4 regions of the Bradyrhizobium sp. WBOS08 genome follow, and region 2 is predicted to be linked to each of the others. Evidence: predicted binding sites of a transcription regulator. Region 2 holds the regulator's gene; each other region holds the start of a gene.
The links. Region 2 encodes LexA, which represses DNA repair genes until DNA is damaged. Its sites were predicted from a motif close to TGTTCNNNNTGTGTTCNG; they were not measured.
Positions count from the first base shown of each region.

Region 1: a site for LexA is predicted at 3,875-3,892, ahead of DCM80_RS02200 (PA0069 family radical SAM protein). Genes of this name have one in related genera too.
Region 3: a site for LexA is predicted at 2,965-2,982, ahead of ruvC (crossover junction endodeoxyribonuclease RuvC). Genes of this name have one in related genera too.
Region 4: a site for LexA is predicted at 2,192-2,209, ahead of uvrA (excinuclease ABC subunit UvrA). Genes of this name have one in related genera too.

Region 1 covers NZ_CP028988.1:467,256-473,197, forward strand. Annotated here, with positions in the region: gene DCM80_RS02185 (glycosyltransferase family 39 protein) at 1-1,063, opposite strand, end outside; gene DCM80_RS02190 (ribonuclease HII) at 1,267-2,136, opposite strand; gene DCM80_RS02195 (VOC family protein) at 2,209-2,664, opposite strand; gene DCM80_RS02200 (PA0069 family radical SAM protein) at 2,687-3,853, opposite strand; gene DCM80_RS02205 (phosphoketolase) at 4,073-5,942, shown strand, end outside.
Region 2 covers NZ_CP028988.1:6,294,399-6,300,340, forward strand. Annotated here, with positions in the region: gene DCM80_RS29670 (HAD family phosphatase) at 1-262, shown strand, start outside; gene DCM80_RS29675 (hypothetical protein) at 419-592, shown strand; gene glp (gephyrin-like molybdotransferase Glp) at 832-2,043, shown strand; gene lexA (transcriptional repressor LexA) at 2,219-2,920, shown strand; gene DCM80_RS29690 (hypothetical protein) at 3,315-3,749, shown strand; gene DCM80_RS29695 (ComEC/Rec2 family competence protein) at 3,757-5,942, opposite strand, start outside.
Region 3 covers NZ_CP028988.1:3,779,136-3,785,077, forward strand. Annotated here, with positions in the region: gene DCM80_RS17995 (methyl-accepting chemotaxis protein) at 83-1,831, opposite strand; gene DCM80_RS18000 (YebC/PmpR family DNA-binding transcriptional regulator) at 2,055-2,801, shown strand; gene ruvC (crossover junction endodeoxyribonuclease RuvC) at 3,013-3,540, shown strand; gene ruvA (Holliday junction branch migration protein RuvA) at 3,537-4,154, shown strand; gene ruvB (Holliday junction branch migration DNA helicase RuvB) at 4,279-5,337, shown strand; gene DCM80_RS18020 (metallophosphoesterase) at 5,467-5,942, shown strand, end outside.
Region 4 covers NZ_CP028988.1:6,191,458-6,197,399, forward strand. Annotated here, with positions in the region: gene DCM80_RS29185 (outer membrane protein) at 310-1,089, shown strand; gene DCM80_RS29190 (outer membrane protein) at 1,329-2,021, shown strand; gene uvrA (excinuclease ABC subunit UvrA) at 2,305-5,283, shown strand; gene DCM80_RS29200 (YcxB family protein) at 5,484-5,942, shown strand, end outside.

The DNA of each region.
Region 1 (5,942 bases), 800 kb from region 2:
CGGCGGCCCACACCATGCGCAGCATCCGCGCGCGGCGCATCGCAATGAGATCGCCCGCCGCGACCACCACGGCAAGCCCGGACATCACCAGCACGACGCCGGCGCCGCCGACGACGGATTCGAGCCCTAGCAGGCCGGAGACCAGCACCCCGCCCAGCACCGGGGCGAGTGCGAAGAAATAGACGAAGTTGCGCGCCAGCGGCGCGACCGGCGGCCGGTAGATGATCGGCGGCTCCTCGCCCTTGCCGGAAAACAGGCCGGTATTGAGGAAGGTCAGTGCCGGGATCGCGGCGGCTCCGAGCACGAGGCCGGCCAGCAGCCAGGCCGCATGCAGGGCGCGGGCACTCAGCTCCGCAACTTGCGGCAGGGCCGGCATCGCCAGCGTCTCCGCCCGCATCAGCCAGACCGCATAGGGCAGCGCCAGCACCGCGACGACGATCAACGCGAACAGCGGATCGAGCGCGCGCAGCGTCCGGCGGCCGCCGGCGGTCGAGACCGCGAACACGGCGAGCAGCAACAGCAGGAAGATCGCCGCGGGCGTCGTCAGCAGCAACAGGCCGGCCTCGATCGACCAGGCGAACCAGGCATTGCCGCGGCGCTGGCCGATGATCTGCCAGGAGTGCAGCAGCAGCAGCGCCCACAGCGGCCGGGCCAGTACGAGGGGGCCGAAATCGAGCGCCGAGGAGGAGAAGGCGAGCACCGTCATAGTCAGCAGCACGGCGAGCACCGCGTGCTGCGAGCCGACCACGGCGCGGGACAGGTGATACAGCGCGATGAAGGTCGCTATCTCGCAGAGCTGGGCCAGCACATAGACGCCGAACATGTGGCCGCCGGCGGCGCGATAGGCGATGTCGGCGAGCCAGACCGCCAAGGGCGGACCGAGGTCGGTGCCGACCTGGTATTCGCGTCCGAAAGCCAGCAGCGTCGCCAAGGTGCCCGGGGGGCTGCGGTAGAACACCAGCGCCACGACGAGCCACATCAAAGCCTGCAGCAGCACGGCGATCCATACGATCAGCCGCGGCCGGGCGCGAATGAGCTCGATGACCAGGGAGGTAAACCGCATGCAACGCCCGAAAGATGCAGCCAACCCGTCCAGCCGGCCCTGTTCGCTCACGATTACTTTGATAAGGGGCGTCGCCCGTCGTGGCAACTTCGGTGTGCTCGTCATGCCCGGGCTCGTCTCGGGCATCCACGTTCTTCGTGCGGCATCAAAGACGTGGATGGCCGGGTCAGGCCCGGCCATGACGAGAGAGCTGGGTTAGCTCCCTAGAGCGCGGCCGATGCGTCGATCTCGACGCTCGCATCCACGTGCACCGCGACCTCGGCCACTGCAAACAGGTCCTGCACCGGCTCGACGGTCCATGGCATGTGCTTGGCGCGCGCGGCGGCGACCGGGGCGAAGAAGCTGCGGTGGTGGATGGTTGGGCCGAGGCGGTCGAGCGCGTCGAGATGCTCGGGGACGGCATAGCCCTTGTGCTGCTCGAAGCCGTAGCCGGGGCAGTCCTGCGCCAGCGCGCACATCAGGCGGTCGCGCGTCACCTTGGCGATGATGGAGGCCGCGGCGATCGACAGCACGATGCCGTCGCCGCCGATCACGGCCTCGCAGTCGCATTCCGTGTCGAGCCGGTCGCGGCCGTCGACGAAGACATGCCTTGGCGCCTCCGGCAGTGCCACCACGGCCCGCTTCAGCGCCCACAGCGAGGCGCGCAGGATGTTGTCGCGATCGATCCGCGAGGGCGAGGCCACGGCAACCGAGACCTGCGCGGTGGCGCAGATCTTGTCGAACAGCTTTTCGCGCTCCTCGGCCGTCAGGCGCTTGGAATCGTCGATGCCGCGCGGGATGCGGTCGGGGTCGAGAATCACTGCGGCCGCCACCACCGGCCCAGCCAGCGGTCCGCGACCGGCCTCGTCGCAGCCGGCGACCGGCCAGACGCCGCGCTTGATCAGCGCGCGCTCGCGGCGAAAGCTCGGGGGAGCGACGGCAATGATACCTCTCTTGCCGGCGGGAGCGGCCATGGCTTGGGCCGCAGCCGTCTTGGCTGCCTTGGCCGGCGCGGCCTTGTTCGCAGCAGCCTTCTTACCCGGCTTATTAGGCGCGTCTTTGGCCGGCTTGGTGGCGGACTTGTCCCGAATCATGGCCGGGATCGTGCGCAAGGCGCCCGGCCTGCGCAACCGGGAACCTCGCACAATTCCCGCTATTCAGGCCGCCTACTCCGCCAGATGCACCCGCCGGTCGTCGCCGACATCGATGCCGGGCGCGACCACGACCTCCCAGGGATGACCGTCGGGGTCGGCAAAATAACCGGAATAGCCGCCGTAGTGGGTCTCGTGCGCGGTCTTCACCAGCTTCGCCCCCTTGCCGAGCGCGAAGGCCATCACCGCATCGACCTCCTCGCGGGTCCGACAGTTCCAGGCGATCGTCATGCCGCGGAAGGCCTGCGGCCTTGGCTGGTCCGGCAGCCCCGCGTCGGCCGCGAGCTGATCCCAGCCATACAAGGCGAGCACGGGACCACCGGTATCGTAGAACGCGACGGCCTCGCCGGTCGCCTTCAGCCGGCGCGAGAAACCGAGCGCGTCGTAGAAAGCGATGCTGGCGCGGAGGTCGCTGACGCCGAGCGTAATGACCGTGAGACGCGGCACCGGCACATTGAGTTCCCCTGGCATGCGACGCCTCTTCCGTTTCCGATCAGAACAGGCTGAGCTGGTCGCCGTTCCGCTTCGGCCGCGCAAAGTGATCCGTCGTCAGCTTGGAGCGCCGCTTGTTCAGCCCGAGCCGCTCGCAGGCGATCTCGAAGCGGCGGCCGATGGTCCAGGCCATCGGTCCGGTGCCCTTCATTCGCTCGCCCCATTTCGCATCGTAGTCGCGCCCGCCGCGCATGTCGCGGATCAGGGTGAAGACGTGGCGGTAGCGGTCCGGATAATTCGCCATCAGCCATTCGCGGAAGAGATCGCGTACCTCCAGCGGCAGCCGCAGCAGCACATAGGAGGCTTCCTTGACACCGGCATGGGCGGCGGCATCGAGAATGCGCTCGATCTCGCAATCGTTCAGCGCGGGGATCATCGGCGCCACCATCACGGTGGTCGGAATGCCGGCGTCCGAGAGCTGCTTCAGCGCCTCCAGCCGCTTCGGCGGCGTCGCGGCGCGCGGCTCCATTGTGCGGGCCAGTTTCGGATCGAGCGAGGTCACTGATATCGCGACCTTGGCGAGGTTGCGCTTGGCCATCCGCGCGAGAATGTCGATGTCGCGCAGCACCAGCGCCGATTTGGTGACGATGCCGACGGGATGGCCGGCACGTTCCAGCACCTCGAGGATGCCGCGCATGATCTGGTGCTCGCGCTCGATCGGCTGATACGGATCGGTGTTGGTGCCGATCGCGATCATCCGCGGCTCGTAGCCGGGGGCGGCGAGCTCCTTCTCCAGCAGCGAAGGCGCCTCGGGTTTCGCAAACAGCTTCGATTCGAAATCGAGGCCCGGCGACAGGCCGAGATAGGCGTGGGTCGGCCGGGCGAAGCAGTAGACACAGCCGTGCTCGCAGCCGCGATAGGGATTGATCGAGCGGTCGAAGCCGATGTCGGGTGAGTCGTTACGGGTGATCACCTTGCGCGACGTGTCGACTGCGACCGTGGTCTTGAACGGCGGCAGCTCTTCCAGGCTCTGCCAGCCGTCATCGAAAGCAACGCGCGCCTCGGCCTCGTAGCGGCCGCTGGCATTGGACTGCGCCCCCCGCCCTCGCCGGCGGGCGCGGTCGATGGCGACGCCGAGTTCCGGAAAATCAGAGTCCGCACCCGCCGGCTCGGAGGGCGCCTTGACCGGCGGGTGCTTGAGAGCATGAGAGGATGCTGCTGGACTCATGAAGCGAAGATAGCATGCGGAAGGAACAAATCAAGAACACAAATGAGAAATGGAAAAACAACCCATGCAAAGCGGCCGCCCAGATTTCGAGCGTGGTCCTTTGACCTCACGCAACAAGGCTGTCGTAACGATCTCGTTTGATGTCGGAGGGGGATCGATCGCGCCGGAACAAAGTTGGTGACGATCGCGGCCCTTGGCTCGGCAACAATCGGCAGGAACATGACAAATCAACAACAATCAGCTGCCGCGAGCAGCGATCTCAATCTGCTTGATCGCTACTGGCGCGCCGCCAACTACCTCTCCGTCGGGCAAATCTATCTGCTCGACAATCCGCTGCTGCGCGAGCCGCTGCGGGCCGAGCACATCAAGCCGCGCCTGCTCGGCCATTGGGGCACGACGCCGGGTTTGAACTTCATCTACGCCCATCTCAACCGCGTCATCCGCGCGCTCGATCTCGACGTGATCTATGTCTGCGGCCCCGGGCATGGCGGTCCCGGCATGGTCGCCAACACTTATCTGGAGGGCAGCTACAGCGAGATCTATCCCGAGATCGCCCGCGATGCGGACGGCATGCGCAGGCTGTTCAGGCAGTTCTCCTTTCCCGGCGGCATCCCGAGCCATGCGGCGCCGGAAACGCCGGGCTCGATCCACGAGGGCGGCGAACTCGGCTACGCGCTGGTGCACGCCTACGGCGCTGCCTTCGACAATCCCGATTTGATCGTCGCCTGCGTCATCGGCGACGGCGAGGCCGAGACCGGCCCGCTGGCTGCGTCCTGGCACTCCAACAAGTTCCTGAACCCCGCCCATGACGGCGCGGTGCTGCCGATCCTGCATCTCAACGGCTACAAGATCGCCAATCCGACCGTGCTGGGGCGGATGCGAGATGCGGAAATCCGCGATCTCTTTCGCGGTTTCGGCCACGAGCCGCTGTTCGTCGAGGGTGACGATCCCAAATTGATGCACCAGGCCATGGCGGACGCGCTCGACGTCGCGCTCGCCAGCATCCGTTCGATCCAGCAGCACGCCCGCGACAGGCGCAGCAGCGTCGAGCGGCCGCGCTGGCCGATGATCGTGCTGCGCAGCCCGAAGGGCTGGACCGGCCCTAAGGAGGTCGACGGCAAGAAGGTCGAGGGCTTTTGGCGCGCGCATCAGGTCCCCGTCGCCGGCTGCCGCGACAACCCGGCGCACCTGAAAGTGCTCGAAGACTGGATGCGCAGCTACGAGCCTGAAAAGCTGTTCGACGCGAGCGGCGCCCTCGTTCCCGAGCTTCAGGCGCTCGCGCCTCGCGGCGACCGCCGCATGGGTGCCAACCCGCATGCCAATGGCGGCCTGCTCAAGAAGGAGCTGAAGCTGCCGGACTTCCACCGCTTCGCGATCGAGGTGCCGCAGCCCGGCGGCGTCATGGCCGAAGCGACGCGCGAGCTCGGCAAGTTTCTGCGCGACGTCATCCGCCTCAACGCGAAGGAGCGCAACTTCCGCATCATGGGCCCGGACGAGACAGCATCAAACCGGCTGGACGCCGTGTTTGAGGCGACCGAGCGCGTCTGGATGGAGCCGATCGAATCCTACGACGTGCATCTGGCGCAGGATGGCCGCGTCATGGAGGTGCTGAGCGAGCATCTCTGCCAGGGCTGGCTCGAGGGCTATCTGCTCACCGGGAGGCACGGCTTCTTCTCGTGCTACGAGGCCTTCATCCACATCGTCGATTCCATGTTCAACCAGCACGCCAAATGGCTGAAGGTCACGCGCGAGCTGCCATGGCGGCGCCCGATCGCATCGCTCAATTATCTCCTGACCTCGCATGTCTGGCGCCAGGACCATAACGGCTTCAGCCATCAGGATCCCGGTTTCGTCGATCTCGTCGCCAACAAGAAGGCCGATATCGTCCGCATCTACTTCCCGCCGGATGCCAACACGCTGCTGTGGATCGCCGACCATGCCTTACGCACCTACAACCGCATCAACGTCATCGTCGCCGGCAAGCAGCCGGCGCCGCAATGGCTGTCGATGCGGGACGCCGCTACGCATTGCGATGCCGGAATCGGCATCTGGAGCTGGGCGGGGACGGAGAAGGCTGGCGACGAACCGG
Region 2 (5,942 bases):
TGTCGATTATTTCTCGAAGGAATATGCCGGTCTGCTCGGCCATTTCCGCGAGTTGTACCTGTCATCCAGCATCGGCCTGCGCAAACCGGACGCAGACGCTTTCGACCATGTCGTCGCGGCGATCGGCGTGCCGGCCGAGCGCATCGTGTTCTTCGACGATCTCGAAGAGAACATCGAGGGCGCGCGGGCGCGCGGATTGACGGCCGTGCACGTGACATCTCCGCGTGACGTCGGGAACGCCTTGAAGGCGTTGGGCATTTGATCCCGGCCCCGGATCAGAAGGAAGCCCGTCCGGAACTAAATCCAGAAAATCAGTGGAACCCGTCCCCTTTGTGCATTTTTATACAGAGTTCCCGGAACGGAATACCACCCTTCGGACTCATGAGTCCGTTGGGACTTCTACATCGGACTGGTCGACGTGCTGGGCAAAACTTATTTCACCAAGCAAGCCTCCCTGCTGCTTGAATTCGCAAGAAACACCTCGGATTCCGAGCTTTCCGCCAAGCTGATCAGCAAGGCTGCGGACTTGAAATCGCAGGCCGATCCGCTCCCCGACAAGGACCAAGGCCCCAAACCTCCCGACGTCGCATGAGACGTCAGCCCGGACGGGCCGACGGCACCTTGACCACATTAGCGATGGCGCTGGCAGCTCAGTGTTGGTCAGGCTCATGCCCGCCGTTTCGCCTTTAGAATCACGCGTGCGAACTTGCACTTGCTCGATCACGGAGGGCACGCAGGATAGATCATCCTGCGTGCTGCTTTGCCTCGCCTCTGCAGTCAGCTAGAACTCTCGCCGCCCCATTGAACGATGTGCGAGCAGGAGTTTCGCCCGTGGCCCTGATGCCGGTTTCCGACGCCCTTGCCGCGGTGCTGGCAGGTGCAGAGCCACTGCCTGAACAGATGGTTTCGCTCGACGAGGCCTATCACCGCGTGCTCGCGCATGACGTCGCGGCGCGGCGCACGCAGCCGCCGCAGGCGATGTCGGCGATGGACGGCTACGCCGTGCGCGCGGCCGATGCGGCAACGGTCGATTCCCGGCTGACGGTGATCGGCGAGATCGCAGCCGGCCGTCCTTTCACGAGAGCAGTTGGCGCCGGCGAAGCCGTGCGGATCTTCACCGGCGGCGTCATCCCGGACGGAGCGGACGCGGTCGTGATCCAGGAGGACACTGTCGCGGACGGCAACCGCGTCACCATCAAGGAAGCCGCGATCGCCGGACGGCACGTCCGCCCGGCCGGCGTCGATTTCCGCGAGGGTGACGTGCTCCTGCGCAAGGGAACCCGCCTGACGGAGCGCGATCTCGCGCTTGCCGCGGCGATGAATTACCCGGATCTCGCCGTCCACCGCCGTCCCAGAGTTGCGATCCTCGCCACCGGCGACGAGCTGGTGAGGCCGGGCACCACGCCCGGGCACGGCCAGATCGTCTATTCCAACGGCTACGCCCTGCATGCGCTCGCCCGCAGCGAGGGCGCCGAGACCATCGACCTCGGTGTCGCCGCCGACACGCTGGAGGCGACCTCCGCCGGTATCCGCCGCGCCCGCGAGAGCGGTGCTGACATCCTCATCACGACCGGCGGCGCGTCGGTCGGCGACCATGATCTGGTCCAGCAGGCGCTGCGGGACGAAGGCATCTCGATGGCGTTCTGGAAGATCGCGATCCGGCCCGGCAAGCCGATGATGCACGGACGGCTCGGCGCGATGCGCGTGATCGGCCTGCCCGGCAATCCCGTGTCGTCCTACGTGTGCGCGTTCCTGTTCATGGTGCCGTTGATTCGCGCCTTGTCGGGCCGTTCAGTGATTCATCATCGCCGCGAGCGCGCCTTGCTGGGCAAGGATCTCGGCGCCAACGACCAGCGCGAGGATTATCTGCGCGCGCGCCTGGAGCTGCGCGACGACGGTGCGCAAGTCGCCGTCCCCGTCAGCCATCAGGATTCCTCTCTGCTTGCGAATCTTGCTGCGGCACAGGTACTTCTCGTCCGCGCACCGTTCGCGCCGAAGGCCGAGGCCGGCAGCCCTTGCGAGGTGCTGCGGCTCCCCGTCTGAGTGCAAGGCCACACGCATTCCGCGAGTTCGCCACCGTTCACGGTAAATTAAGCAGTTGCGGAACATGTATCGAACATATAGTGTCCGTTCATGATTTGTTTCGAGCATGTAGCGGCTTATCGCTGAACTCATCGTCTCGGAATCGAACGACATCAACCGGGGGACTTTGGTCGAGATGTTAACGCGCAAACAATACGAGCTTCTGAGGTTCATCAGCGAACGTTTGAAGGAAAGCGGCGTGCCGCCCTCCTTCGACGAGATGAAGGATGCGCTCGACCTGCGCTCGAAGTCGGGCATCCACCGCCTGATCACCGCGCTCGAGGAGCGCGGCTTCATCCGCCGCCTGCCCAACCGCGCACGCGCCATCGAAGTGATCAAGCTGCCGGAGCTCCAGGCTGCCGCCGGCGCCCGGCGCGGCTTCACGCCGAGCGTCATCGAGGGCAATCTCGGCAAGGTCCGCACCAGCTCCAGCCCCTCCATGGACGAGGGCGAGCGGCCCGTTGCGGTGCCCGTGATGGGCCGTATCGCGGCCGGCACGCCGATCGAGGCGTTGCAGACCCGCAGCCACACCATCAGCGTTCCGCCCGACATGCTCGGCTCGGGCGAGCACTACGCGCTCGAAGTGCGCGGCGATTCCATGGTGGAGGCCGGTATCCTCGACGGCGACATGGCGCTCATCCAGCGCAACGAGAGCGCCAATACCGGCGACATCGTGGTGGCGCTGATCGACGACGAGGAGGCCACGCTCAAGCGTTTCCGCCGCCGCGGCGCCTCGATCGCACTCGAGCCGGCCAATGCCGCTTACGAGGTGCGTATCCTGCCGCCGAACCGCGTGAAGATTCAGGGCAAGCTGATCGGGCTTTACCGGAAGTACTGATACCGAGCATCAAGCGCCGGGCGCGCTTCGGCAATCGCACTTGAATTTTGCAGAGGTCGTCATGCCCGGGCTTGTCCCGGGCATCCACGTTCATTGTGCTGCGTGGAAGGCGTGGATGGCCGCGACAAGCCCGGCCATGACGCTGTGGAGGCGGCTGACCATAGCCAAATGCGATAGCCTTGCGCCAGAGTGGTGCGGCAGCGCCGATACGCCGGCCAAATGCAAGCATGCGATGTTTGTTCCTATCGAATCCGGGAAAGATAATGTGATCGCGCGCTGCGGACGCGAGCCGCAGATTTGCCCATAACCAAGCAGAGCGTTGCAGGCTTCCACTCTGATTGAGGCCTGCGCCTCGACGAGACGCGGGTCGCTATCTTCGCATGAGGAGCACCCGATGTGTGACTACAGCCTGCATGCCGTCGCGACGCGTCCCGCCGAAGTCGGCGAGACGATCGTCACGACAACCTTCCGCGGCACCTCGACGCGCGGCTTCGCCTCCGAAGCCGATCTCTCCGTTGCGGTCTGCCTGCTGCCGGGGACGGAGCTCGCCTTCGCCGACAACGTCCGTTACGACAACCGCTGGATCTGGACGCGCACCGTCAACTCCCGCGTCGGCAAGTTCGGCAAGATCGATCCGCACATTCCCGATCGCCATCACGACGCGATCGAATTTCCTGACGGCAAGTACGTGCTGGTGACTCAGCTGGTCGAAGGCCAGCGCGCAACCGTGCTGCAGCTGCCGGTGACGCAGCCGGTCGGTGAGCGCGAGCATAAGCCTGAGATCATCGCGGACAGTCGGGCGGCCGTCACGCGCCAGCCGATCGGCTGATCAAAGCTCAGTCCTCGGCCTGAAGATCGGCCTCCGCCGGCGTTGCGTCGCGGACGCGCGAAGCCGGCCTCGGCATGAGGGCTCCTTCGAAATCTCCCTCGCCGGCTGCCGCCGGCGACCAGGGGCGGTCTGCACCTCTCGCCTTGACCGCCTGAACCGCAAATCCGTCGCCATGCCGTGTCAGCGCCAGCGCGCCCTGGCGCGCGAGCCGCTGCCGATCCACCACCATCGCCACGCAATCGGGCGGCGCGGCCCGCGACGTCACCACCAGCGCGGCGCGGCTGCAATCGTCCGCCAGCGCGTCGATGCGCGAGGCCAGCGCGACCAGGCGCCCATCGGTGAGCGGTGTCACGCAGCCGGACTCGTCGCACGACACTCCCTCGGCCAACGTGCTGCTGCCGGCATCGCGCGGATCGGCGTCGGCCGCCAGCCACTCCTTCAGCAGGAAACTGTCCTTGCCCGCCCTGATCAGGTGCAGGCGCCCGTCCCCGCCCCGCACCGCGACGCTGGCGCCATCCCCGGCAATCAACACATCCGGCTGCCGCACGGACAGGCCCCAGGCGATGGACGCCAGCAGCACCACGGCACCGCACCAGCGCAGGGGCGTGCGCAACAGGCCCATCAGGATGATGCCGAGGCTCGCGGCGATCAGCGGCGCGATGCCGAACGCCGGGATGCGGCCGACCGCGCCCGGCAATGCCGCCACCCAACGCGAGACCGCGACCATCCAGTCGATGCCCAGCCCCATCAGCCACCAGAACACGCCATCGAGCCCGAACGGCGCTGCGAGCAATCCCAGCAGCCCCGCCGGCATCACCAGCACTGAGACCACCGGCATCGCCCCGAGATTGGCGAGCACGCCATAGGGCGTGACGCGATGGAAGTGGAAGGCGGCATAGGGCGTGGTCGCAAGCCCCGCGATCAGCGAGGCCAGGAACAGCATCGCGATCTCGCGGCCGCCCCACAGCGCGACGCGTGCAGTCGCCGAATGATCGGGCGCGGCCAGCAGGTTCGGCATGCCGATCTGCACCAGCGCCACCAGACCCAGCGTTGCCGCAAACGACATCTGGAAGCTCGGATGCACCAGCGCCTCCGGCGCGACCGCGAGCACGATCAGCGCCGCCACCGCCAGCGTGCGGAAGGTGATGGCGCGGCGGTCGACCATCACCGCGATCAGCACCACCGCCGTCATGAAGAACGATCGTTGCGTTGCGACCTCGGCGCCCGAGAGCAGCAGATAGAACGCGGCCGCCACCAATGCTGCGGCCGCCGACCATTTCTTGATGGCGAAGCCGACGGCAAGGCCCGGAATCAACGCCAGCAGCGCGCGCACCGCGAAGAAGACGACTCCCGCGACCACCGCCATGTGATAGCCGGAGATCGAGAGAACGTGCCCGAGCCCCGAGATGAACATCGCGTCGTTGACGGGCGCGGAGATCGCATCGCGCCGCCCGGTGAGAAGCGCGGTCGCGATCGCGCGGTTGTCGCCCTCGAGCGTCGCGCGGATGCGGGCATCGATCGTATCGCGCAGGCCTTGCATGAAGGCGGCGTAGCGCAGCCGCAGGCCGCCGCCGTCCGGCGGGCTCGAGGCCGTGATCGCGCCCATCACGAAGCCGGAGGCGCCGATGCCCTGAAAGAACATGTCGCGCGAGAAGTCGTAGCTGCCCGGGCGCACCGGCGAGAGCGGCGGCATCAGCCGCGCTTTCAATTGAACGAAGCTGCCGACCTCGGGCGCGGTGCCCTTGCGCACCGACAGGCGGACGCGCTCGAGCTTGACGTCGCTGCGCTGCGCCTCCATGGCGGTGACGCGCAGCACGAAGCGGTCGGTGCGCTCGCGGATATCGCGTGTCTCGACGAAGCCCGACAGCGACACGGAATACATCGGCTTGGCCAGCACGGTATGGGCGACGCGCGCCGTCTTCCAGCTCGCCCCGGCAAAGCCGGAAGCGACCGCCGCGATCATGAGCGCGGGCGCGAACAGCCGGCTCCGCCGCAGCAGGATCGCGCCGAGCAGCAATGCGGCCGCCGTCGTCGCGACGACCCACAGCACCGGCTCATGATCGGCGGCAAAATAGAGCGCGATGCCGCCGCCAAAGGCGACCGGCACCCACGGCAGCAGGCGCCCGGGACCGGCCTCGGCGCGGGCCCATCCACGAAGCGCTTCGACAATCGTGGGCCAGATGCCGAAACCCG
Region 3 (5,942 bases), 2.5 Mb from region 2:
CGTTCGCCGGCCCTCCGCGGCATTCCCATTCCAGCGGCGACTTAGAGGATGATTCGCCGACAGCGTCTTGCCTGAGCGTGCACTAGAGTTTGTAGGCGGTGCGGAATCCGCCCCAGTGCCGGCCTTGTACGCGGATCGGGACGTCGATCTCGCGCATCATCACCGTGTTTCCGTTGCCCATGTCGCGCGCATAGGTTTGGACCAGATACGATCGCAGGTTGCGCGCGGCGGCCAGCCCCGCCGGATCGTTGAACATCCGCCGGTTGCGGCTGTTGGCCGTATTCCAGGCGACGTCGCCCGGCCGCTGCGGATGCGAATAGATCTTGTTGTGCACCGGCAGGAAGCCGTTGCGGTCGACCATTGCGCAGAACGCCATGCGTTTGTCTTTTGCCAGAAAGGCTTCCTGGAACGGCGGCAGGGCGCGGTCGGCCCAATCGAGATATTTCGTGCGGTATTGCTGCGGATTGGTTCCGGCGATCTCGGCATAGTCGGTGTCGAAGAGGTCGTCGATCCTGACCTCGCCGCGGGCCACCGCCTGCTCGAAGATCTTGGCCAGCGCGTTGCCCGCCTCCATCGCGCGGGTGACGAACTCGGTGTTCTCCTCGTGGATCGACCAGAGCTTGTCCTCGATCTTTTCGCGGAGCTCGGCATTGGGGCTGGCGAACTGCGCGCGGGCGCCGGCCTTGGATTGCTCGACCACGCGCAGGCGACAGGCGCCGACCTCTTCGAGGGTGCCCTCGATCATCGCTTGCGATGCGAGCCGGCCGGCGTCCGCGCCGCCGATCAGCACGCCGTCCATCGAGATCTCGTAGACCGGCATCGCGCCGCGCGCGCTCTCGAAGTTGAGATGGCAGGGCAGCCGCTCGGTCTTGCGGCGGTCGTCGTGCTCGCTCTGGCGCAGCAGCACGGCGCAACGCGACTTCAGCTTCTGTGCGAAGGTGGTGACGGCTTTGCCGGCGCTGGCGACGTTCTCGCCGTGGCTCTCGGCCGCCTTGGTCGCGGCATCGATCTCGGCGGCGCTCTCGCCGACCGAGACGATGAACTCCGAGGCGCTCGCGGCATTGCCGGAGACTTCGCTGGTGGTCGCGTTCTGTTCGGCGACCGCCCCGTTGACGGTCTCGAACACCGGGCGGATCGCCTCGATCGCCTGCGAAATGCGGTGCACGGCATCCGCAGAGCCGGCGGCGTCGCGCTGCAGCGCGTCGATCTTCTTCGTGATCTCTTCGGTCGCGCCTTGCGTCTGCACCGCGAGCGCCTTGACCTCGGTTGCGACGACCGCAAAGCCCTTTCCCGCCGCGCCCGCGCGTGCGGCCTCGATGGTCGAATTGAGTGCGAGCAGCGTGGTCTGGCGCGCGATCTGCGCGATCAGATTGACGACGTTGCCGATGGCGGCGGAGGATTCCCGCAAGCGGTCGACATTGGCGCGGGCTTCCTGCGCCGCGGCACTGGCCGCGTCGGCGAGCTTGCCGGCCTCGCGAACCTGCGCCCCGATTCCGAGCGCAGACTGGGTGAACTTGTCGGCGGCATGGGCGAAGGTGGATGCGGTCGATTGCGCGGCGTTGGTCCGGCCGGTCAGGGCGTCGGTGCGGTCGCGGATGGCCGCCAGCGTCGCCGCGGTCGCCTCGGCGCCGCCGGCCACCGAATTGGCGGCGCGTTCGAGCTGCCGGATCATGGCGCCGAGCTCGAGTTCCAGCAGCTCCAGGATTTCCCGTGCCGAATCAGTCTCGGCCGCGGCAGCGGGCTCGGAATGGGCCGCCGGCTGCGGCGCCGCCGGGGCGGCCGCAGGCGCAGCCTGGTCCGGTAGACGCTTCCGAAATAGTCCGAACGCCATCGGCTCTCTCGTGTCGGGGAATGGTCGGACGCTATTTTCGCAGTCCGGAATGAAATCAGGGTTAACAATGCCCGATCCTTGGGCACCCGGCCGTACCCAGGGCCACCTTTAGGGTGCTACCTTAGGAGTAGGAGATCCCTTTGATTCCGGCGGGTTGGCGGCCTATAAGGCCGCGCTTCCCACGCTCCACCTTTGGCTGACGATTTCCTAGAGAAGACCACGCATGGCCGGACATTCCCAATTCAAGAACATCATGCACCGCAAGGGGCGGCAGGATGCCCAGAAGTCGAAGCTGTTCGGCAAGCTGGCGCGGGAAATCACGGTCGCCGCCAAGCTCGGCACGCCCGACCCGGCCATGAACCCCCGTCTGCGCGCCGCCGTGATCGCGGCGCGCCAGGAGAACATGCCGAAGGACAATATCGAGCGCGCCATCAAGAAGGCGCTCGGCAGCGATGGCGAGAATTATGACGAGATCCGCTACGAGGGTTACGGCCCCGGCGGCGTCGCCGTCATCGTCGAGGCGCTGACCGACAACCGCAACCGCGCCGCCTCCGACATCCGCTCCTTCTTCACCAAATCCGGCGGCAATCTCGGCGAAACCGGCTCGGTCTCCTTCATGTTCGATCGCACCGGCGTCATCGAATACGACCGCAGCGTCGCCTCCGACGACGCGGTGCTGGATGCCGCGATCGAGGCCGGCGCCGACGACGTCGTCTCGGGTGAAGGCGGCCACGAGATCTACGCCTCGACCGAAGGCTATCGCGACGTCGCCAAAGCGCTGGAAGCCAAGTTCGGCGAGCCGCGCAAGGCCGCGCTGATCTGGAAGCCGCAAAACACGGTCGCGGTCGACGACGAGACCGGCGAGAAGCTGCTCAAGCTGATGGATCTGCTCAACGAGCACGACGACGTCCAGAACGTCTACGCCAATTTCGAGGTGTCGGACGCGCTGATGGCGAAGATGGGCGGGTAGGGTACTCCCGTGTCCCGGACGCGCTGCAGCGTGAAACGCTGTTGCGCAGAGCCGGGACCCATCGTTTTCCGAGTCCGGACGCCTGCTGGGCCCCGGTTCAGCAGCGCAGCACTTCGTGCCGCGCTGCGCCCGGGGCACGGGACCGGCTTTCCCCTGTTACTTCTGTTCTGTTTCTGTTTCGCTTCCGGCGGCCAGCCGCTATCACTGGCCCATGACTGCGCTCCCGATTCGTGGCCCCGTTCGCATCATCGGCATCGACCCCGGCCTGCGCCGCACCGGCTGGGGCGTGATCGAGGCCGAAGGCAACCGCCTGATCTACGTCGCCTGCGGTTCGGTGGAGCCGCCGGACGATTTGCCGCTGTCGAGCCGCCTGCTCGCGATCCATGAAGGGCTCGCGGCCGTTCTCTCCAGCCACCAGCCGATGGAAGCGGCGGTCGAGCAGACCTTCGTCAACAAGGACGGCGTTGCCACGCTGAAGCTCGGCCAGGCCCGCGGCGTCGCCATGTTGGCGCCCGCAATGTTCGGCATCCCGGTCGCCGAATATGCGCCGAACCAGGTCAAGAAGACCGTGGTCGGCGCCGGTCATGCCGAGAAGGCCCAGATCGCGATGATGCTGAAGATCCTGTTGCCGAAGGCCGCGCCGCCGTCGGCGGACGCCGCCGACGCGCTCGCCATCGCCATCACCCACGCCCATCACCGCCAGAGCGCGGCGCTGCGGCTGAAGGTGGCGGGCCTATGATCGGCAAGCTCAAGGGCCTGATCGATTCCTACGGCGAGGATTTCGTCATTCTCGACGTCGGCGGTGTCGGTTATCAAGTGCACTGCTCCTCGCGCACGCTGCAGCATCTGCCCTCGCCGGGCGAGGCCGCCGTGCTGTCGATCGAGACCTATGTCCGCGAGGACCAGATCAAACTGTTCGGCTTCCGCACCGATCAGGAGCGCGAATGGTTTCGCCTGCTCCAGACGGTGCAGGGCGTTGGCGCCAAGGTCGCGCTCGCGGTGCTCGGCACGCTCTCGCCGGCCGATCTCGCCAATGCGATCGCGCTGCGCGACAAGGCGGCGGTGGCGCGCACGCCCGGCGTCGGCCCCAAGGTCGCCGAGCGCATCGTCACCGAACTGAAGGACAAGGCGCCGGCTTTCGCCAATGTCGACCCGGCCGTGGTGCATCTCGCCGGTGCCGTCGACGACCAGCGCGCGCCGCGCCCGGTGGCGGATGCGATCTCCGCACTGGTCAATCTCGGCTACGGCCAGCCGCAGGCGGCTGCTGCGATCGCATCGGCCTCGCGCAGCGCGGGTGAGGGCGCGGAGACGGCGCAGCTCATCCGCCTCGGCCTGAAGGAGCTGGCGAAGTGAGCGCGGCAATGGTCAGTCCCGTAGGGTGGGCAAAGGCGCCCTTCGCGCCGCGCCCACCAGAGGTCCGGTCGCTCGAAAGACGTGGGCACGCTTCGCTCTGCCCACCCTACGAGGAGTTCACTAGGTGAGCGATCCCAAGACCAGCCGCATGGTCTCGCCTGAGCGCCGCAGCGACGATGTCGGCGACACCGCGCTGCGCCCGCAATCGCTGTCCGATTTCGTCGGCCAGCAGCAGGCGCGCAAGAACCTCTCGATCTTCATCGAGGCCGCGCGCAAGCGCGGCGAGGCGCTGGATCACGTGCTGTTCGTCGGCCCACCTGGGCTCGGCAAGACCACGCTGGCGCAGATCGTCGCCAAGGAGCTCGGCGTCGGCTTTCGCGCCACCTCGGGGCCTGTCATCGCCAAGGCCGGCGATCTCGCCGCACTCCTCACCAATCTCGAAGAGCGCGACGTGCTCTTCATCGACGAGATCCATCGCCTCAGCCCGGCGGTGGAAGAGGTGCTTTATCCCGCGATGGAGGACTTTCAGCTCGATCTCATCATCGGCGAGGGACCGGCGGCGCGCTCGGTGAAGATCGAGCTGTCGAAATTCACGCTCGTCGGCGCCACCACGCGCGCCGGCCTGCTCACCAATCCGCTGCGCGATCGCTTCGGCATTCCGGTCCGGCTCAATTTCTACACGATCGAGGAACTGGAGAGCATCGTCAGCCGCGGCGCCCGCGTGCTCAATGTCGGCATGACCTCTGATGGCGCCAACGAGATCGCGCGCCGCGCCCGCGGCACGCCGCGCATCGCGGGGCGGCTGCTCAGGCGCGTGCGCGACTTCGCCTCCGCGGCAGATGCCGACAAGATCGACCGCAAGATTGCCGACCACGCGCTGAGCGCGCTCGAGGTCGATGCCGCTGGGCTCGACGCCATGGACCGCCGCTATCTCACGACTATCGCGCTCAACTATGGCGGCGGCCCGGTCGGCGTCGAGACCATGGCCGCGGCACTGTCCGAGCCGCGCGACGCGATCGAGGACATCATCGAGCCCTATCTGATCCAGTGCGGCTATCTCCAGCGCACCCCGCGTGGCCGCTTGCTCACCTCGCATGCCTTCCGCCATCTCGGCATCGCCGAGCCCTCGCGCGATGCTGCGGCGCAGTTCGGTCTGTTCGGGACGGACGAGAGCGACGACTGATCCGCGCAATCGCGGCGCGCTGCTTCGGTCATGAATTTCTGGTGATCTCGTGCAGGCGATCTGCACGAGAACACCCCAATTCCGCTCCAATCGGACCGCATCAAGAGCGCGCATCCCGATCGGGCTTTCATGATCACGCGACGTCATTTCATCCGTTCCATCGGCGCCCTGTCTGCCCTCGGCGTCTCCACCGCGGCCTATGGCGTCGGCGTCGAGCCGGTGCTGCGGCTCCGCGTCACCCGCTATCATCCGAGGCCGCGGCAATGGCCGGCGGATCTTTCGCTGAAGATCGCCGCCATCGCCGACATCCATGCCTGCGATCCCTGGATGTCGCTGGAGCGGATCGAGGGCATCGTCGAGCGCACCAACGCGCTGAAGCCCGATATCGTCGTGCTACTCGGCGACTATGTCGCCGGTCTGCACCATGTCACGCGCATCATTCCGTCGAGGGAATGGGCGAGGGTGCTCGCCGGCCTCAAGGCGCCGCTCGGCGTCCACGCCGTCATGGGCAATCACGATTACTGGGACGACAGGACCGTGCAGCGCACGGGGCGCGGGCCGACGATGGCGCATCGTGCGCTCGAGGCCGCCGGCATTGCTGTCTA
Region 4 (5,942 bases), 100 kb from region 2:
AGCATCGACCTTCGCTGCGTTCCAGATTTGTTCTTCCCGACAGCGCATCGGGACAGAATTTGGGATTCATCCCACCGGCACCAAGGAATGTTCCACCACGGGAACCGGGCGAGGTTCCGGTAAACAGGCAAAACCGCTTAACATTGAGCAAGTTGCGACCCCTTTCGGGCACCGCCAAGTGTGGCATTTGAGAGACGGACTCGGCGCCGCCTTGGGACTACGATCGCCCTGTAATTGAATCATAAGGGCGTCGCGCCTGATCTGCTGCTTCGGGGACTTCGAGAAGCGGCGAACACTGGGGAGACTGCAATGAACAAGATTCTGATTGGTGCCATCGGTGCCGTGACATTGAGCCTGTCGGCTCCCGCCAGCGCGGCCGATCTCGCCGCGCGCCCCTATACCAAGGCCCCGGCGCCGATGGTCGCCGCCATCTACGACTGGAGCGGCTTCTACGTCGGCCTCAACGGCGGCGGCGGCAGCAGCCGCAAGTGCTGGGATTTCGTCACGCCCGGGACCGGCGTCCTGGTTGGCGAGGGCTGTCACAGCGCGACCGGCGGCACGGTTGGCGGCCAGGTCGGTTATCGCTGGCAGTCGACCAATTGGGTGTTCGGCCTCGAAGGCCAGGGCAACTGGGCCGACTTCTCCGGCGACAACATCAGCACGGTGCTCGTGGGCACGGGCCTGCGCAATCGCTCGAAGATCGATGCCTTCGGTCTGATCACCGGCCAGGTCGGTTACGCCTGGAATAACGTACTGCTCTACGTGAAAGGCGGCGGCGCCGTCGTCAGCGACCGCTACCGCAGCTACGATCTCGTCACGGGTCTCGAGTTCGACCGCGCCAACGAGACCCGTTGGGGCGGCGTCGTGGGCGCAGGAATCGAGTTTGGATTTGCGCCGAACTGGACGGTGGGCCTCGAGTACGACCACATCTTCCTCGGCAACCGCACGATGACTTTCACCGGTTCGGGCAACCTGCTGGCGGCCCCGCTTGGCGCCGTTACACGCTCCGATCGTATCAGCCAGGACGTCGATATCGGCTTGATCCGGGTGAACTACCGCTGGGGCGGGCCGCTGATCGCCAGATACTGATATCTCTCTGACATCGTTCGATGATTGAAGGCCGGCCTCGCGCCGGCCTTTGTCATTCGGGAGGTCAGATATGCAGGCGTAATGAGTCAGTAACCATCACCTTTTCGACCACTGTGGCTTCTCGGAGACACAACTTGCGGCTTCAGTGGTGTAAGCACCGCATCAGTTGGGCCGTTGAGTCCGCTGCCCTTCCGTCAAGGAAGGCAACAATAGAAACTGGGACTGGGATTAAGTTGAAAATGAAGAAAGTTCTGTTGGCTTCGGCCTGTTTGTTCGCTCTGGCGGCCCCTGCTTCGGCTGCTGATCTCGCGGCTCGCCCCTACACCAAGGCGCCGGTTGCTCCGCTGGCTTCGGTCTACAACTGGACCGGCTTCTATCTCGGTATCGTCGGTGGCGGCGCCTGGGAAGCCTCGTCGGGCGACCCCAAGATGCAGGGCGGCTTCGTCGGCGGCACCGCCGGCTACAACTGGCAGACCGGCAACGTCGTGTTCGGCCTCGAGGCCGATGCCGCCTGGGCTGACGTCAGCGCCTCGGCAGCTGGCACGGTTTTCGTCGCCGGCGTCGGTGGCGTCCCCGCCTCGCTGACCTCCAAGACCGACGCCATGGGCACCGTGCGCGGCCGCATCGGCTGGGCCATCAACAACGTGCTGCTCTACGGCACCGGTGGTTACGCCTGGATCGACAACAAGCTCACCGCCACCCTGGGCGGCCTGTCGGCCTCCGACAGCAAGTTCCACTCGGGCTGGACCGTCGGCGCCGGCGTCGAGGCGTTCTTCGCACCGCAATGGTCGGTCAAGGGCGAGTATCTCTATCGCAGCCTCGACGGCGAGACCTACTTCTCGGGCACCGTTCCCACCGGCACGCTCAACCTGCACACCGTGCAGGTCGGCGTGAACTATCACTTCGGGGGCCCGGTCGTCGCCAAGTACTGAGCTGCAAGCTTAGCTGCAACGCTGCTCGCGTTACGAAAGGCCGGCCTCGCGCCGGCCTTTTTGTTTTGGCGGATACGCGTCGGCTCAGTTCGGCGCTTTCCTGCTGCCAGATGCCGCCAGCGCGCCAACATTCCGTTGACGATTCGCAACTCCCTCTGGAAATCCACGCGCGTTCTTCCTACGTTCGCTGACAACCCCATCGGCGCCGATCCCGGTTCCGGACGAAGCGCGCCTTTTTTCTGGCGCGGTCGCGCACCCATGGGATTCCCTAGGGGCAACTCGGATGGATGAAGTGATCAAGGCGAAGCGCCAACAACAGAACGCGGGCTCGAGCCTGCGCGCAATTACGATCCGCGGCGCGCGCGAGCACAACCTCAAGAACATCGACGTCGAGATTCCCCGCGACAAGCTGGTGGTGTTCACCGGCCTCTCCGGCTCCGGCAAATCCTCGCTCGCCTTCGACACCATCTACGCCGAGGGCCAGCGTCGCTACGTCGAATCGCTGTCGGCCTATGCACGCCAGTTCCTGGAGATGATGCAGAAGCCCGACGTCGACCAGATCGACGGCCTTTCGCCTGCGATCTCGATCGAGCAGAAGACGACGTCGAAGAACCCGCGCTCGACCGTCGGCACCGTCACCGAGATCTACGATTATATGCGCCTGCTCTGGGCGCGCGTCGGCGTGCCCTACTCGCCGGCCACCGGCCTGCCGATCGAGAGCCAGACCGTCTCGCAGATGGTCGACCGCGTGCTGGCGCTGCCCGAGGGCACGCGGCTCTATCTGCTCGCGCCGGTCGTGCGCGGCCGCAAGGGCGAGTACCGCAAGGAGCTCGCCGAATGGCTCAAGAAGGGCTTTCAGCGCGTCAAGATCGACGGCACCTTCTATGAGCTCAGCGAGGCGCCGACGCTGGACAAGAAATTCCCGCACGACATCGACGTGGTCGTCGACCGCATCGTGGTGCGCGCCGACATCGGCCAGCGCCTCGCCGAGAGCTTCGAGACCGCGCTGAAGCTCGCCGAAGGTCTCGCCGTCGTCGAGTTCGCCGACGCGCCGGCGGCCGCTCCCACTGAGGAGAAGAAGAAGACCGCCAAGATCCACGACAAGAGCGGACCCGAGCGCATGCTGTTCTCGGAAAAGTTCGCCTGCCCGGTCTCCGGCTTCACCATTCCCGAGGTCGAGCCGCGCCTGTTCTCGTTCAACAACCCCTACGGCGCCTGCCCCGCCTGCGGCGGCCTCGGCGTCGAGCAGCATGTCGACGAGGATCTCGTCATCCCGGACAAGGAGCTCGCCATCGGCAAGGGCGCGATCGCGCCCTGGGCCAAGTCGTCCTCGCCCTATTACGTGCAGACGCTGACCGCGCTCGGCAAGCACTACAAGTTCACCCTAACCACCAAGTGGAAGGACCTGCCGAAGAAGACGCAGAACGCGATCCTGCACGGCTCCGGCGAGGACGAGATCAAGTTCTCCTACGAGGACGGGGTGCGCTCCTACGACACCAGGAAGCCGTTCGAGGGCGTCATCACCAACATCAACCGCCGCTACCGCGAGACCGAAAGCGAGTGGGCCCGCGAGGAGCTGGCGAAGTACTTCCACGACGTGCCCTGCGAGGCGTGCCACGGGTTTCGCCTCAAGCCCGAGGCGCTCTGCGTCAAGATCGGGGCTAAGCATATCGGCGAGATCTCGGAGCTGTCGGTCAGGAAGGCCGGCGAATGGTTCGAGACCGTGCCCGGCGCGCTCAACGCGCAGCAGAACGAGATCGCCGGCCGCATCCTGAAGGAGATCCGCGAGCGCCTCACCTTCCTGCTCGACGTCGGCCTCAATTACCTCACGCTGTCCCGCTCCTCCGGCACGCTGTCCGGCGGCGAGAGCCAGCGCATCCGCCTCGCCTCGCAGATCGGCTCGGGACTGACCGGCGTGCTCTACGTGCTGGACGAGCCCTCGATCGGCCTGCACCAGCGCGACAACGCCCGCCTGCTCGACACACTCAAGAGACTTCGCGACCTCGGCAACACCGTGGTCGTGGTGGAGCATGACGAGGACGCCATCCGTCTCGCCGACTACGTGCTCGACATCGGCCCCGGCGCCGGCATGCATGGCGGCCACATCGTCGCCGAAGGCACGCCCGCCGAGATCATGCGCAACCCGAAATCGCTGACCGGCAAGTACTTGACCGGCGAGCTCGAGGTCGAGGTGCCGGAACGGCGTCCGCCGAACCATCGCCGCACCATCAAGGTGGTCAACGCGCGCGGCAATAACCTCAAGAACGTCACGGCGGAGATTCCGCTCGGCCTGTTCACCTGCGTCACCGGCGTCTCCGGCGGCGGCAAGTCGACGCTGCTGATCGACACGCTGTACCGCGCCATCGCCCGCAAGCTGAACAATGCCAGCGAAGGCGCCGCCCCGCACGATCGCATCGAGGGCCTCGAGCACATCGACAAGATCATCGACATCGACCAGTCGCCGATCGGCCGCACCCCGCGCTCCAACCCGGCGACCTATACCGGCGCCTTCACGCCGATCCGCGAATGGTTTGCCGGCCTGCCCGAGTCCAAGGCGCGCGGCTACGAGCCCGGCCGCTTCTCCTTCAACGTCAAGGGCGGCCGCTGCGAGGCCTGCCAGGGCGACGGCGTCATCAAGATCGAGATGCACTTCCTGCCCGACGTCTACGTCACCTGCGACGTCTGCAAGGGAAAGCGCTACAACCGCGAGACGCTCGAAGTCCTGTTCAAGGGCAAGAGCATTGCCGACGTGCTCGACATGACGGTCGAGGAAGCCGCCGAGTTCTTCAAGGCGGTGCCGCGCGTGCGCGAAACCTTCCAGACCCTGCACCGCGTCGGCCTCGACTACATCCACGTGGGACAACAGGCCACCACGCTCTCGGGCGGTGAAGCCCAGCGCGTCAAGCTGGCGAAAGAGCTGTCCAAGCGCGCGACCGGCCGCACGCTCTACATCCTGGACGAGCCGACCACCGGTCTTCATTTCCACGACGTCAAGAAGCTCTTGGAGGTGCTGCACGAGCTGGTGGCGCAGGGCAACACGGTCGTCGTCATCGAGCACAATCTCGAAGTCATCAAGACCGCCGACTGGGTCATCGACTTGGGGCCGGAAGGCGGCGACGGCGGCGGCGAGATTGTCGCCTGGGGCCCGCCGGAGGACATCGCGAAAGCGCCGCGGAGCTATACGGGGAAGTTTTTGGCGCCGGTGTTGGAGAAGGCGCGGAAGCCGAAGCGGAGGCGTGCGGCGAGCGAGGCGGCTGAGTAAGCCTCACTTTGGACTCGGCTAGCCTAGGCGACACCAAGGGGCTGCAATCAGACAGACATCGGCGAGGACGCAGCCGAGTCGGGGCGAGCCCATCCGCGGGTGCGCAAGATGTTCAGATGACGGCGTTGTCAGTCGACACAACCTTTGGTTATTTTCGCGAGTGATGGCTATAGTAACTGGCTTCACCGCGGAGATCAGAGTTGAGCGATGTAATCGATCAGTCAAGCTTTCGGTTTCAATTCAATATCACAATAGAGGACGATAGATCCGTCCGAAAACTTGCCGGCAAACGTCTGAAGGTGCACGTCAATCGGGAAGCCCTTCAAGTTCAAGCGCTCATCATTTGGACTGTTGTGATAGTCGCCGGCCTTCTTGCCATGGCCCTGGAATGGGCAGCGGCGCAAATTCTGTCTGCGTTGCTAGTCGGCTTTGTGCTTGGCCAGATTTACGCGTTCTTCCTAGCGTGGCAGGTCTTCCGACAAATCCAGGACAACCTATTTGAAGTAGATCGCGTCGCGCAAATGACGTGGCACGTCACTCTAGACGATAGCTCGATTGTCGTCAGGACTCCCGCCAGCGAACGCCGGACCTCCTGGCACTCCATCCAGGGCGTGACAGATACGCCGACCATGGTGGCGATATGGTACAATTCGGGGTAC